DNA from 2 places in the Actinomadura rubteroloni genome. Region 1 is predicted to be linked to the other one. Evidence: predicted binding sites of a transcription regulator. Region 1 holds the regulator's gene; the other holds the start of a gene.
What was found. Region 1 encodes LexA, which represses DNA repair genes until DNA is damaged. Its sites were predicted from a motif close to TCGAACANNTGTTCGA; they were not measured.
Positions count from the first base shown of each region.

Region 2: a site for LexA is predicted at 2,956-2,971, ahead of recA (recombinase RecA). Genes of this name have one in related genera too.

Region 1 covers NZ_MTBP01000004.1:21,778-29,451, forward strand. The annotation lists gene BTM25_RS24365 (cytochrome P450) at 1-774, shown strand, start outside; gene BTM25_RS24370 (long-chain-fatty-acid--CoA ligase) at 816-2,360, opposite strand; gene leuS (leucine--tRNA ligase) at 2,700-5,195, shown strand; gene lexA (transcriptional repressor LexA) at 5,363-6,052, opposite strand; gene BTM25_RS24385 (LysM peptidoglycan-binding domain-containing protein) at 6,248-6,799, shown strand; gene nrdR (transcriptional regulator NrdR) at 7,031-7,501, shown strand; gene BTM25_RS24395 (vitamin B12-dependent ribonucleotide reductase) at 7,613-7,674, shown strand, end outside.
Region 2 covers NZ_MTBP01000002.1:757,752-765,425, forward strand. The annotation lists gene BTM25_RS15015 (regulatory protein RecX) at 1-279, opposite strand, end outside; gene recA (recombinase RecA) at 1,656-2,807, opposite strand; gene BTM25_RS15025 (ATP-grasp domain-containing protein) at 3,074-3,934, shown strand; gene BTM25_RS15030 (hypothetical protein) at 3,995-4,378, shown strand; gene BTM25_RS15035 (glutathionylspermidine synthase family protein) at 4,382-5,533, shown strand; gene BTM25_RS15040 (DUF3046 domain-containing protein) at 5,541-5,735, opposite strand; gene BTM25_RS15045 (ATP-dependent helicase) at 5,808-7,674, shown strand, end outside.

The sequences.
Region 1 (7,674 bases):
TGCGACCTCATGGGCATCGGCGCCGAGCACCACGCGGCGGTGCTGGCGGCGTCCAACACGATCCTGGCGGGCAACGACGCGGAGTTCATCCCGCTCGGCGAGCCCGACCGGATCGTGGTGGCGCTGCTGGACGCGGCGCAGACGCTCAAGGCCATCGTGGAGGACCTGGCGGCGCGCCGCCGCGCCGAGCCCGCCGACGACCTGACGTCCGCGCTGGTCAACGCCAACATCGACGGCGAGTCGCTGACCGACCAGGAGCTGGGCTCGTTCTTCATCCTGCTCGTCGTGGCGGGCAACGAGACGACGCGCAACGCCATCGCGCACGGCCTGGACCTGTTCACCCAACATCCCGAGCAGCGGGAACTGCTGCTGGCGGACTTCGAGGGACGGATCGGCGGGGCCGTGGAGGAGATCGTCCGGTACGTCTCGCCGGTGATCTGGATGCGCCGCACCGCGACCCGCGACACGACGCTGAACGGCCACGACGTCGCCGCGGGCGACAAGCTGGTGCTCTACTACTGGTCGGCGAACCGGGACGAGTCGGTCTTCCCCGAGCCCGAGCGGTTCGACATCCTGCGCGACACGTCCGGGCATGTCGGCTTCGGCGGTCCCGGCCCACACTTCTGCCTCGGCGCGCACCTGGCCCGCCGCGAGGTCTCCGTGCTGTTCCGCGAGCTGTTCGGGCGCCTGCCGGACGTCCGCGCCACGGGCGCGCCGGACCGGCTGGAGTCGGCCTTCGTCAACGGCATCAAGCGGCTGCCGTACACCGGCTGAGCGGCCCGGGGACCGCGCCGTCGTCCCCGGACCGCGGCGGATCAGCGCAGCGCGCGCTTGAGGATCTTGCCGGTGGCGGTCATCGGCAGCTCGTCGCGGAACTCCACGATGCGCGGGTACTTGTAGTTGGCGAACTGCTCCTTGCCCCAGGCGATCAGCTCGTCCTCGGTGACGGTCGCGCCGGGCGTGCGGATCACGTACGCCTTGATCTCCTCGCCGTGCGACTCGTGCGGGACGCCGACGACCGCGGCGAGGGAGACGTCCGGATGCGTCATCAGGACCTCCTCCAGCTCGCGCGGGTACACGTTGAAGCCGCCCCGGATGATCATGTCCTTCGAGCGGTCGATGATGTAGTAGTAGCCGTCCTCGTCGCGGCGGGCGACGTCGCCGGTGCGGAACCAGCCGTCGCGGATCGCGCCCGCGGTGGCCTCGGGACGGTTGTAGTAGCCCTTCATGATGTTGTGGCCGCGGATGGCGATCTCGCCGGGGCCCTCGCCCTCGATCGTCTTCCACTCGTCGTCGATGAGCTTCATCTCCACGCCCCAGATCGGCAGGCCGATCGAGCCGGGCCGCTGCTCGCGGTCGGGCCGGTTGAAGGACGCGACCGGGGACGTCTCCGACAGCCCGTAGCCCTCCAGGATGCTCACGTCGAACTTGGCCTTGATCCCCTTGAGGACCTCCATCGGCAGCGCCGACCCGCCCGACGACGCGACGCGCAGGTTGTCGCGGATCGTCGCCACGTCCTCGGGGGAGGTGTCGTCGGTCAGCAGCGCCCAGTACATCGTCGGGACGCCCGCGAAGACGTTCACCTTCTCCTTCACCATCAGCGCGACGGCCTGCTTGGCGTCGAACCGGGGCAGCAGGACGAGCGTCCCGCGCCGGAACAGGCCGACGTTCATCATGCAGGTCTGCCCGAAGATGTGGAAAAGCGGCAGCGCGACGAGCAGCGTGTCGTGCAGCGTCTTCTCGAACAGGCTGTCGGAGACGATCGCGTTCATCAGCAGGTTGCCGTGCGTCAGCTCGGCGCCCTTGGGCTGCCCGGTGGTGCCGCTCGTGTAGAGGACGACGGCGGTGTCGTTGGCGTCGGTCTGGACGGCCTCGAACGTCCCGGGCTGCCCGCCGATCGCGGCGAGGAACGGCTCGGCGCCCTCGATCGGGGACGCGGTCGCGGTCGGGTCGGCGGGCATCAGGAAGAAGTGCTCGCAGGCGTCGGTCTCCTGGAAGCCGGCGAACCCGGCCTCGCCGAGCGGGAGCTGCGGCGTCCCCTCGAAGCAGAAGAACGCCTTCGCCTCGGAGTCGGCGAGGTGGTAGGCGATCTCGCGCGGCTTCAGCAGGACGTTCAGCGGCACGACCACCACCCCGGCCTTGAGCGCCCCGAAGTACACCATCGGGAAGTACGGCACGTTGGGCGACGCCAGGGCGATCTTGTCGCCGGGCCGCAGGCCGCGCGCCGCCAGCAGGTTCGCCACCTGGTTCGCGACCGTGTCCAGCAGCGCGTACGAAAGCCGTGTGTCGCCGAGGACGACCGCGTCCCGGTCGGGCGTCTCGCGGGCCGCGTCTTCGAGAAGGACGGAGAGATTGAGCATGGCACTCCTCGTACCGGGTGGTGTCACCAGGCGGTTACTACTGGCGAGTGTACGAACCGTAGTGCTCATCCTGATACATAAGTTGCGGCCGACGCCATATGTGGTGCTTGCTTGACATCAAGGTTGTGACCATCCGGTCGGTTCGGTGGCCGTTATCGACCGCGCGACGGCCTTGCCCCTGCGCTAGTCTTGTTGTATGCGGACCACGGCCCTCCTTCTTCGACCGCCGCGCTGAGCCCTACCCGGCGAGCGCGGCGACCCCTCCTGTGCGAGGGGTTCTTTCATGTCAGGGCATGTCCGTGCAGGCCCCTCAACGACCGGAACCAGTGGAGCAGCGACGTGAGCAGCGACGAGACCTCGCGCAACGACCAGGCGGCCGACGGGTACGACCCGCGGGCCGTCCAGGACAAGTGGCGGGACCGCTGGGCGCGGCTCGCGCCCCACCGGGCGGGCGGCCCGGACGACCCGCGCGAGCGCCGCTATGCCCTGGACATGTTCCCCTACCCGTCCGGTGACCTGCACATGGGCCATGCCGAGGCGTTCGCGATCGGGGACGTGTCCGCCCGCTACTGGACGCAGCGCGGGTACAACGTCCTGCACCCCATCGGCTGGGACTCCTTCGGCCTGCCCGCCGAGAACGCCGCGATCAAGCGCGACTCCCACCCCGCCGAGTGGACGTACGCCAACATCGAGACCCAGGCCGAGTCGTTCCGGCGCTACGCCCCGTCCTTCGACTGGACGCGGCGCCTGCACACCTCCGACCCCGAGTACTACCGTTGGACGCAGTGGCTGTTCCTGCGCTTCTACGAGCGCGGGCTGGCCTACCGCAAGGGCGGGCAGGTCAACTGGTGCCCCAACGACCAGACCGTCCTGGCCAACGAGCAGGTCGTCGGCGGCCACTGCGAGCGCTGCGGCGCGCTGGTGGAGCGGCGCGTCCTGACCCAGTGGTACTTCAAGATCACCGACTACGCCGACCGGCTGCTGGACGACATGGACCAGCTCGAAGGCGGCTGGCCCGAGCGCGTCCTGCTGATGCAGCGCAACTGGATCGGCCGCTCCACCGGCGCGGACGTGGACTTCGTCATCGAGGGCCGCGCCGAGCCCGTCACCGTCTACACGACGCGTCCGGACACGCTGCACGGCGCGACGTTCATGGTCGTCGCGGCCGACGCGCCGCTGGCCGAGCAGGTCGTCGCGCCCGAGCAGCGCGCCGCGTTCGAGGCCTACCGCGAGGAGGTGTCGCGCGAGAGCGAGATCGAGCGGCTGTCCACCGAGCGCGAGAAGACCGGCGTGTTCCTCGGCCGGTACGCGGTGAACCCGGTGAACGGCGAGCGGATCCCGGTGTGGGCGTCGGACTACGTCCTGGCCGAGTACGGGCACGGCGCGATCATGGCGGTGCCCGCGCACGACCAGCGCGACCTGGACTTCGCGCTGAAGTTCGGGCTGCCGGTCCGCGTCGTCGTGGACACCGGCGCGCCCGACCCCGCGGCGACCGGCGTCGCCACGCCCGGCGAGGGCACGCTGGTCAACTCCGGGCCGGTGGACGGCCTGGGCAAGGCCGACGCCATCGCCCGGACGGTCGAGCTGCTGGCCGAGCGCGGCACCGGACGCGCCGCCGTCAACTTCCGGCTGCGCGACTGGCTGGTCTCGCGGCAGCGGTTCTGGGGCTGCCCGATCCCGATCGTGCACTGCCCGGCGTGCGGCGAGGTGCCCGTCCCCGAGGACGAGCTGCCCGTGCGGCTGCCCGACGACCTGCGCGGCTCGGACCTGGCGCCCAAGGGGACGTCCCCGCTGGCCGCCGCCGAGCAGTGGGTCAACGTCGACTGCCCGAAGTGCGGGGGCGCCGCCAAGCGCGACTCCGACACGATGGACACCTTCGTGGACTCGTCCTGGTACTACTTCCGGTACTGCTCGCCGGACTACACCGACGGGCCGTTCGACGTCGAGGCCGTCCGCCGCTGGATGCCCGTCGACCGCTACACCGGCGGCGTCGAGCACGCGATCCTGCACCTGCTGTACAGCCGGTTCTTCACCAAGGTCCTGTACGACATGGGCCTGGTGGACTTCACCGAGCCGTTCAAGCAGTTGCTCAACCAGGGGCAGGTCGTCAACGGCGGCAAGGCGATGTCCAAGTCGCTGGGCAACGGCGTCGACCTGGGCGAGCAGATCGGCGAGTACGGCGTGGACGTCGTCCGGCTGGCGATGCTGTTCGCCGGCCCGCCCGAGGACGACATCGACTGGGCCGACGTGTCCCCGCAGGGCATGGCGAAGTTCCTGTCGCGCGTGCACCGCGTCGCGTCCGAGGTCGCGTCCGCGCCCGGCGCCGACCCCGCCGCCGGGGACCGCGAGCTGCGCCGCGTCACGCACCGGACGATCGAGGAGGTCACCGGGCTGGTCGAGGCCACCCGGTTCAACGTCGCGATCGCCCGGCTGATGGAGCTGGTCTCGGCCGCCCGGCGCGCGATCGACTCCGGGCCCGGCGCCGCCGACCCGGCCGTCCGCGAGGCCGCCGAGACCGTCGCCGTCCTGCTGTCGCTGTTCGCGCCCTACACGGCCGAGGAGGCGTGGGAGCGGCTGGGCCGCACCGCGCCCGTCGTGACGGCCGGCTGGCCCGCGGTGGACCCGGCGCTGCTCGTCCAGGAGTCGGTGACGTGCGTCGTGCAGGTCGCGGGCAAGGTCCGGGACCGGCTGGACGTGGCGCCCGGCATCGACGCGGGCGAGCTGGAGGCGCTCGCGCTGGCGTCCGAGCGGGTCGTGGAGGCCCTGGCCGGAGCGGAGATCGCCAAGGTGATCGTCCGCGCGCCCAAGATCGTGAACATCGTGCCGCGCCGCTGAGCACGCGCGAAAGCCCCGTCCGGGACGTCCGGGCGGGGCTTTCGCGTGTCCGTGCTCGGGGACGGAATCACGGGGCCGTTCGGGGCCGTCGCACTGGACGGTTTGTCAATGCGGGAAAGATTTCGGTCCGCCGGACGGGAACGCCGTGGTATGTCAGGATTCTCCCGTCACATCTTGCGGAGAACCGCGACCACACGTCCCAGAACCGACGCTTCGTCACCCGGAATCGGGTCATACGCCGGGTTCTGCGGCATCAACCAGATATGGCCGTCCCTGTGCTTCAGCGTCTTCACGGTGGCCTCGCCGTCGATCATCGCGGCGACGATGTCGCCCTGCTCCGCGACCGGCTGCTGCCGGACGACCACCCAGTCGCCGTCGGCGATGGCCGCGTCGATCATCGAGTCGCCGGTGACCTTGAGCAGGAAGTGCGTGCCCTCGCCGACGAGCTGCTTGGGCAGCGTGAAGACGTCCTCGACGGCCTCCTCGGCGAGGATCGGGCCGCCCGCCGCGATCCGGCCGACGAGCGGCACGTACGCGGGCGCGGGCCGCGTCCCGGCCGGCTCGGCGCCGTCGACGTCCTCGGCGGTGCGCACCGGCGTCGCGCCCGGCACCCGCACCTCGACCGCGCGCGGACGGTTCGGGTCGCGCCGCAGGTAGCCCTTGCGCTGGAGGGTGCGGAGCTGGTGGGACACGCTGGAGGTGCTCGTCAGGCCGACGGCCTCCCCGATCTCGCGCATCGACGGCGGGTAGCCGCGCCGCTGGACCGAGTCGCGGATGACCTCGAGGACCATGCGCTGCCGCTGGGTCAGCCCGCTTCCCTCGCCGGAACCGTCGGGCAGCTCCCGGGCCTTGCTCATCGCTCGTCGCCTCCAGGCGGTCGGATCCGTCACTCCTCGTCCAGGGAACGCTACCGCCTCCACGACCGATGATCAAACAATTGTTCGAAGAAGATGCTCGCCTTCCCCCACTGCCGTGCGATAGAACATCGTACACACGTTCGATCGAAAATGCATTCGAAACGTCGGGTGCGGACCGGTCGCGGAGGGGCAGAGATGGGTGATTCGCTCCAGCGGGGACAGGTGGCGGTGTGCGGCGGCGGCCTCGTCGCCGGGCACGAGGAGCGCGGTGCTCCCGAGGACGGCGCGCGGCGGGGGTTCCCGCGCCGCCGGGGGCATCTGCGACTGATCATCGGCGGGCGCGGCGAACCGCTGGCGGACGTCCCGGCGTTCGTGGCGCCCCGCGTCGTGCGCCGGGCCGAGGCGCGGGCCGTGAGCCGGCCGGAGGGGCGGCCGGGGCTGCGGCTGACGCGGCGCGGACGGATCGTCGTCGGCGTCCTCGCGGCGGGGGTCGCGCTGGCCGTGCTGTGGCCCGTCGCCGGCGCGCTGCACGCCGGGACGCCGCCGAGCCCGCGGCCCCGGCCCGTCCGGGACGCCGCCCGCACCGCGACGGTCGTCGTGGGCGAGCGCGACACGCTCTGGGACATCGCCGTCCGGGCGGACCCGCACGGCGACCCGGGCGCGACCGTCCGGCGGATCCGCGACCTCAACGGGATGTCGGGGTCGATCGTCCAGCCCGGGAGCAGGTTGCGGGTCCCCGCCCGCTGACCCGCGCGGCGGGAGTAAGTTGCTGCGCCGGCGCGACACGCCGGAATGGTGCGCGCGAGGTCCGATGTGATCAGGGTCTACGCGCGGGACGCCAGGTCAGAGTTGCGTAGCGTGCGTCGGCGCCCTACGGTTGACCACAACATCTAGTAGTCGACGCGGTATCATTAACCACAGATTGTGGTCGTGTGACGTCCGTGTGACGCGGCCTTGCGTCAGGGGAGAGGAAGACACGTGCACTGCCCGTTCTGCCGCAACCCCGACACCAAGGTCATCGACAGCCGCTCCGCCGACGACGGGGCCGCCATCCGGCGGCGCCGCTCGTGCCCGGAGTGCGGCAAGCGGTTCACGACCCAGGAGAACGTGCTCCTCATGGTGGCCAAGCGCAGCGGCGTCACCGAGCCCTTCTCCCGGGAGAAGATCATCGCGGGGGTGCGCCGGGCCTGCCAGGGGCGGCCCGTCGGCGAGGACGCGCTGGCCCAGCTCGGCCAGCGGGTCGAGGAGGCGCTCCGGGGGACCGGCTCGGCCGAGATCCCCTCGCACCAGGTGGGCCTGGCGATCCTCGGGCCGCTCGGCGAACTCGACGAGGTCGCCTACCTGCGCTTCGCGTCCGTCTACCGGTCCTTCGAGTCCCTGGACGACTTCGCCCGGGAGATCGAGGACCTGCGCGGGCGCACTCCTGGAGAACACGCGCCGCCCCGGTGAGCGGCGGATCGGCACAACAGCACTGAGAACGGACAGCCCGGGGACGCCATCGTCCTCCGGGTTCAATCGTCCTGGACAGGACCCGGCGGGAGGGTCCGGAGGGGGAAGCCCATGACCGAGACGGTGAGCGGATCGTCGGCCCGGCGCGGCAAGGGAGGCCGCAAGGGCCTCAA
Region 2 (7,674 bases), on a different contig from region 1:
CTCCTCGTCCGGATCCAGCTCCTCGACGGCCTCCCCGACGGTCTCGGAGTCGACGCCGCGCCGCCTCAGCTCCGCCGCCAGCGCCCGGCGGGCGAGCCCCCGCCCCGCGTGCCGCGAGCGCACCCACGCCTGCGCGAACGCCTTGTCGTCGATCAGCCCGACATCGGTGAACCGCCCGAGAACACCCTCGGCCACGTCGTCCTCGACGTCCTTGCGCCGCAACGCGTCGGCAAGCTGCGCACGGGTACGCGGCGCGGCAGCGAGCAACCGCAAACAGATCTCACGCGCCCGAGCCTCCGGATCAGCCGGCTTAGCCCGCGCCGCCCCCCGACCCTCAGCATCACTCCCACCCTGCCGCTCACTCTCACGCGAAGACGCGTCGCCATCCCACCCGCCACCACGCCGACCCCCAGCACCACGCCGACGCCCGGCACCACCGCGACCCCCCGCACCACCCCGCGACCCGGCATCGCTCTGCGCCCCGGCACCGCCCGACGGCTCAGCGTCGCGGCCCGTCCCAGCGGCGCCCTGCGACCCGGCATCGCGCTGTGGACCGGTATCGCTCTGCGATCCGGGATCGTCCGGCGGCTCAGTGTCGTGACGCGTTTCAGCGGCGCTCTGGGACGCGGTAGCGCGCTGTGGGCTTGGGGCGCGCTGGCGTCCGGCGGCGCGTGGGGGCGTGCGCTCGTTCTGGTCTTGGGGCTCGCCGTCGGGACGGTCCGTGGGCGGAGTTCGGCGTTCGGGTTCGACGTGGCCAGCGGCTTCGGGGCGGCCCCTCGACTCGTCCGGGTCACCGGTCTCGCTTCCGGCCGGGCCTCGCGTCCGGTCGTCGTCCCCGGCGTTCCGCCGCGCGGACGATGTGCGCCGTTCTCCTGAACGCTTCTGTGTTCCGCTGCGGCGCGTGCGTGCGCCCGTGCCGAATGAGGCGCCGCCGCGCGGCGCCAGATGACCGAACGGATTGTCCGGGCCGCCGCGCCGCCGGGCTTCTTCCTCCGCGGACCGGAGATGCTCGAACGGCCCCCCGCCCGCCCGGTCCGCCGCCGTGCCGGGCGCCACGGGAGACGACGCCTCGGCGTCCGTCTCCGGGGGCGCGGATGACCCGTCCCCTTCGGGTGCGGTCGTCCCGCCCGCGCCGGTCAGGTGCGCGAACGGACTCGCGGACGGGTCCGGACGTTCACCGGCTGGCTTCGCCAGATGCGCGAAGGGCGACTCGCCGCCCGCCCCCGGACGCGACGGAGGCGCCAGATGGCCGAACGGGTTCTCCACGGGGCGCGGGCCGCGACCGAGATCGGCGAACGGGCTTCCGCCCGCCGGGCTCCATTCCGCGACCGTGTCCCCCGCGCCCTCCGCGTCCCCCGCGTCCTCTGTGTCCCCGTAGCTCGGGTCCTGCGAACGTGCGTCCGCCGCGTCCGGCGGTTCCGAGCCCGTGTTCGTTGCGGACGCGTTCTCGGTGAGCCGGACCTTGCGGGTCGGGTCGTCGGGGACGGGTGGTTCGTCGGTCGTCATGGGCGTGTCCCGGGGACGTCGTGAGCGGCGGCGCCATCGGGGAAGGTCCGGCCGCCGCCGAGGCGGGACCGGGAAGGGCGCCGCCGCCCCGCATCAGGGATCATCGCTCAGCCGACCGTCGGACGTCACCCTTCTCGGCGGATCGGGCGTCAGGATTCGGCCGGGGCAGCCGTGGCCGCAGGGGCGGCCGTGGCAGCCGGGGCGGCCTTGGCGGTGCGGCCCTTGCGGCCCGTGGCGGGCGCCGGGACGGCCGGGGCGTCGACCGGCTTGGCGGCCTCGGTGGTCTCCGCCGCCTCCTTGTCGACCTTGGGCCCGATGCCCAGCTTCTCCTTGATCCGCTTCTCGATCCCGTCGGCCATGTCCGGGTTGGCCTTCAGGAAGTTGCGGGCGTTCTCCTTGCCCTGGCCGAGCTGGTCGCCGTCGCAGGTGTACCAGGCGCCCGACTTGCGGACGAAGCCGTGCTCGACGCCGAGGTCGATCAGGCCGCCCTCGCGGGAGATGCCCTGGCCGTAGAGCAGGTCGAAGTCGGCGACCCGGAACGGCGGCGCCATCTTGTTCTTCACGACCTTCACCCGGACGCGGTTGCCGACCGCCTCGGTGCCGTCCTTGAGCGTCTCGATGCGGCGCACGTCCAGCCGGACGGAGGCGTAGAACTTCAGCGCCTTGCCGCCGGTCGTGGTCTCGGGCGAGCCGAACATCACGCCGACCTTCTCGCGGAGCTGGTTGATGAAGATCACGGTGGTGCGGGTCTGGTTGATCGCGCCGGTCAGCTTGCGGAGCGCCTGCGACATCAGCCGGGCCTGGAGGCCGACGTGGCTGTCGCCCATCTCGCCCTCGATCTCGGCGCGGGGGACGAGCGCCGCGACCGAGTCGATGACGACGATGTCGATCGAGCCGGAGCGGATCAGCATGTCCGTGATCTCCAGCGCCTGCTCGCCCGTGTCGGGCTGGGAGACCAGCAGGGCGTCGATGTCGACGCCGAGCTTGCCGGCGTACTCGGGGTCCAGGGCGTGCTCGGCGTCCACGAACGCCGCGATGCCGCCCTTGCGCTGGACGCTCGCGACCGCGTGCAGGGCGATGGACGTCTTGCCGGAGCCCTCCGGCCCGTAGACCTCCACCACGCGCCCGCGCGGCAGGCCGCCGATGCCGAGCGCGATGTCGAGGGAGATCGCGCCGGTCGGGATGACCTCCACCGGGGCGCGCGTCTCCTGGCCCATCCGCATGACCGAGCCCTTGCCGAACTGCCGCTCGATCTGGGCGAGGGCGGTTTCGAGAGCCTTCTCCCGGTCGTTCGCTGCCATGTCTGCCCCTTCGTCTGTTGCTGTCGCCGGCCCGGTGGCTCTCGCCCCGCCCGTGGCGGCGGTGTCGGAGGCGACGTTACGAGGAGCCGCCGACAGTTTCGAGTCGGCGGGGCGGTTGTGGATAACGTCGCGCGCCGCGACCAGCGTACCGAACATTCGTTCGATCATGGCCGCGTGTACTGATTCACCCGGGAATCTCCGTGCATCAGGCGGTCCGACGCCGTACGCTGGCGCAGTCCTGCGCGGTCCCCGGAGGGTTCCGAAACATGACGCTGACCGTCCTCTTCTGCGGCGATCCGCTCCGCCCCCGGCTCGTCGACCGGCACTTCGCCCGCGAGGCCGGCGCCGTCCGGGACCACTACGGCGAGATCGCCCTCATCGACCACGACGCGCTCGTCCGGGGCGACGCCACGGCCGCCGTCCGCGCGGTGCCGCGCGACCTCGGTCCGGCCTGGTACCGAGGCTGGATGCTGACGGGCGACGCGTACGCCGCCCTGGCCGAGGCCCTGCGCGGACGCGGGACGACCCTGCTCACCCACCCCGACGACTACCGGCGCGCGCACGAGCTGCCGGGCTGGCACGACACGTTCGCGGGCATCACCCCGGCCAGCGTGTGGCGTCCGCTGTCCCCCGGCGGCGACGTCGGCGACCTGACGGACCTGGTGCGTCCCCTGCGCCCCGGGCCGGCGGTCGTGAAGGACTACGTCAAGTCCCGCAAGCACGAATGGGAGGCGGCCTGCTTCGTCCCGGAGGTGAAGGACGCCGCGGCGCTGCGCGCGGTGGTGGCCGAGATGGTCGCGCTGCAGGACGAGTTCCTCGCGGGCGGCGTCGTCGTGCGCGAGTTCGAGGAGTTCGACGGGGCGGGCGAGTCGCGCGTGTGGTGGGTGGACGGCGAGCCCGTGCTCGTGGGGCCGCATCCCGACAGTCCCGGAGTCGAACCCGAGCCGGACCTGATGGACGTGGCGCCCGCCGTCCGGGCGCTCGGCTGCCGGTTCATCACCACCGACCTGGCGCAGCGCCGGGACGGTGCGTGGCGGGTCGTGGAGGTCGGCGACGGCCAGGTCAGCGATCTGCCGGAGACGGTCGATCCGATGGATCTGTACGCTCATCTGCCCGTACCGGAGTGAACCGGAACGGGGTCCGGCCCCGTCGAAGGGACCACGTCCCCTCGCAGTAAGGAACGTCCGTTGCCCCCTGAACAGGACCCGGCCCGCAGGCTCAGCTCCCGCGCCGTGAAGATCGGCATGGTGAGCGCCCTGTCCCTGACGCTCGTGGCGTGCAGCTCGAAGTCCACGACCGCGTGGTGCGTGGACCGCGGTTCGAGCGGCGGGTTCACCAACACCAAGAGCGGCTACCGCAGCGTCCCGGATTCGTACTGCAACCGTTCGGACATCGACAACGGGACGGTCGGGTACGGCCGCTACTTCTGGTACTACGGCGGCAGGCGCGGGAGCAACGGGTTCGTCACGGGCGGCAGTGTGCGCGGGCCGAGCGGCGGAAAGATCAAGTCCGGCTCGGGGAGGACGCTGAGCCGCGGCGGGTTCGGCGGCCACGGCAAGAGCGGGAGCTGACCGATGCGGCGCGAACGGTCGGTCCCCCGTGCGGGCTGGGCCGAGAAGGTGGAAGAGCACGGCCTGGCGTTCCACGAGACGGCCCATCCCCCGCACCTCGCCCGTCCGTACTGGGACGAGTCGGTGAACTACGTCTTTTCGATGGACGAAGTACTGGCCCTGGAAGAGACCGTCGAGGAGCTGCACCGCATGTGCCTCCAGGCGGTGGAGCACGTCGTCACGACCGGCCGCTACCACGTCCTCGGCATCCCGGACTGGGTGGCGCCGCTGGTCGAGGCGTCGTGGCGGCGCCGCGACCCGCACCTGTACGGCCGGTTCGACCTCTGCTACGACGGCTCCGGCCCGGCGAAGCTGCTGGAGTACAACGCCGACACCCCGACGTCCCTGGTCGAGAGTTCGGTCGTCCAGTGGTACTGGCTGCAGGACGTCCATCCGGGCGACGACCAGTGGAACTCGATCCACGAGCGGCTGGTGGACCGCTGGAAGGAGATGTCCCTCGGCCCGGGCCCCGTCCACTTCGCGTGGACGACCGAGGACGAGACCGGCGAAGAGGTCATGACGATCGCCTACCTCCAGGAGACCGCCGAGGAGGCGGGCCTGACGGGCACGGGCATCGCGATGGAGGACGTCGGCTGGCACGCGGGCCGGGGCCGGTTCGTGGACCTGGCCGAGGACGAGATCCGCACGCTGTGCAAGCTCTACCCGTGGGAGTGGATCGTCGCCGAGCCGTTCGGCCGCAACGTCCCGCAGGCGCCGACGGCGTGGATCGAGCCGATCTGGAAGATGGTCCTGTCGAACAAGGCTCTGCTGGTATTGCTGTGGGAGTTGTTCCCCGGCCATCCGAACCTGCTGCCCGCGTACCTGAACACACCGGGGAACCTCGCGTCCTACGTCCAGAAGCCGCTGCTGGGCCGGGAGGGCGCGAGCATGCGGATCGTGACGCCGGACGGACGGGAGCAGCGCACCGACGGCGAGTACGGCCGCGAGGGGTACGTCTTCCAGCAGTTCCACCCGCTGCCGGACTTCGACGGTGAACACCCGGTGCTCGGTGCGTGGATGGTGGCGGACGAGGCCGCGGGCCTCGGGATCCGCGAGACGGCGGGCCTGATCACCGACGACACGTCGTCGTTCGTCCCGCACCGCATCGCGGGCTGAGCGGGCGTCAGCGCAGGTCGTACGACACGTCGAAGGACGCGACAACGGCGGCCCAGATCGCCTTGGCCGACTCGCCGTCGGCGAACGCCTGGTCGATCGTGCGGCCGCCCAGCTCAGCGAGGACGTGGTCCTTGGCGACGCTCCGGGAATAGCTCGCGCCGAACTGCCGGTCCATCCGTTCCCAGAACTGTGTGAGGCGCACGGCCCCACGGTAGCCGAGGCCGGGACCGCCCCGTCCCGCCGTTCTGTCGGACCCGCGAGGCAGGATGGGGGCATGACGGCTGACGTGCTCGAACGCTTCTCCCCCGCGACCCGGGCGTGGTTCGCGGGGGCCTTCGCCGCGCCCACGGCGGCGCAGGAGGGCGCGTGGACGTCGGTCGCGGCGGGCGAGAACACGCTCGTGGTCGCGCCGACCGGGTCCGGCAAGACGCTGGCGGCGTTCCTGTGGTCGCTGGACCGGCTGGCGTCCGCGCCCGTCCCGGAGGACCCGCGGCACCGGTGCCGCGTCCTGTACGTGTCGCCGCTGAAGGCGCTCGCGGTGGACGTGGAGCGCAACCTGCGCGCCCCGCTCACCGGCATCCGGCAGGCGGCGCGGCGCCTGGACCTGCCCGAACCGCAGATCACGGTCGGGATCCGGTCCGGCGACACCCCGGCCGACGAGCGGCGGCGCATCGCGACCCGTCCGCCCGACATTCTGATCACGACACCGGAGTCGCTGTTCCTGCTGCTCACCGCGCAGGCGCGGGAGGCGCTGCGCGGGGTGGAGACGGTGATCGTGGACGAGGTCCACGCCGTCGCGGGCACCAAGCGCGGCGCGCATCTGGCGCTGTCGCTGGAGCGGCTGGACGCGCTGCTGGAACGTCCCGCGCAGCGCATCGGGCTGTCGGCGACGGTGCGCCCGGTGGACGAGGTGGCGGCGTTCCTCGGCGGAGCGCGCCCGGCGCGGACGGTGCAGCCCCCGGCGGACAAGGAGTTCGCGCTCGACATCGTCGTACCCGTGGAGGACATGGGCGAGATCGGCGCGTTCACCGACGACGCGGGTGCTGCCGACCCCCGGCAGCGGAGCATCTGGCCCCACGTGGAGGACCGCGTCCTCGACCTGATCGAGCAGCATCGCTCCACGCTGGTGTTCGCGAACTCGCGGCGGCTGGCCGAGCGGTTGTGCGGACGGCTGAACGAGCTGGCGTTCGAGCGCGCGACGGCCCCCGAGGGCGAGGGGCTCGCGAAGATCGGCCCGGCCGACGTGGCGCGCGCCGCCCGCTCCCCGGCCGAGACGATGGCGCAGGCGGGCGCGGCGCGCGGCGTCCCCGCCGAGATCGCCCGCGCCCACCACGGCTCGGTCTCCAAGGAGGAGCGGGCCGGAATCGAGGACGCCCTGAAACAGGGCCGGCTGCCCGCCGTCGTCGCGACGTCCAGCCTGGAGCTGGGCATCGACATGGGCGCGGTGGATCTCGTCGTCCAGGTGGAGTCGCCGCCGTCGGTGGCGAGCGGCCTGCAGCGGGTCGGGCGGGCCGGGCACCAGGTCGGCGCGGTGTCGCGCGGCGTGATCTTCCCGAAGTACCGGGGCGATCTGGTGCAGACGGCCGTGGTCGCCGAGCGGATGCGGTCCGGCGAGATCGAGGAGCTGCGCTACCCGCGCAACCCGCTGGACGTGCTGGCCCAGCAGATCGTCGCGATGGTCGCGCTGGACGAGTGGACGGTCGACGAGCTGGAGACCGTCGTGAAGCGCGCCGCCCCGTACGCGACGCTGCCGCGCTCGGCGCTGGAGGCCACGCTGGACATGCTGGCGGGCCGCTACCCGAGCGACGAGTTCGGCGAGCTGCGGCCCCGCCTGGTGTGGGACCGGGTGACGGGCGTCCTGCGGGACCGTCCGGGCGCGCAGCGGCTCGCGGTGACCAGCGGCGGGACGATCCCCGACCGGGGCCTGTTCGGCGTCTTCCTGGTCGGCGAGAAGTCCTCGCGCGTGGGCGAGCTGGACGAGGAGATGGTCTACGAGTCGCGCGTCGGGGACGTGTTCGTCCTCGGCGCCAGCTCGTGGCGCATCGAGGACATCACGCCCGACCGGGTGCTGGTGTCGCCCGCGCCGGGCCGGCCGGGCAAGCTGCCGTTCTGGCACGGCGACGCGCAGGGCCGTCCGGCCG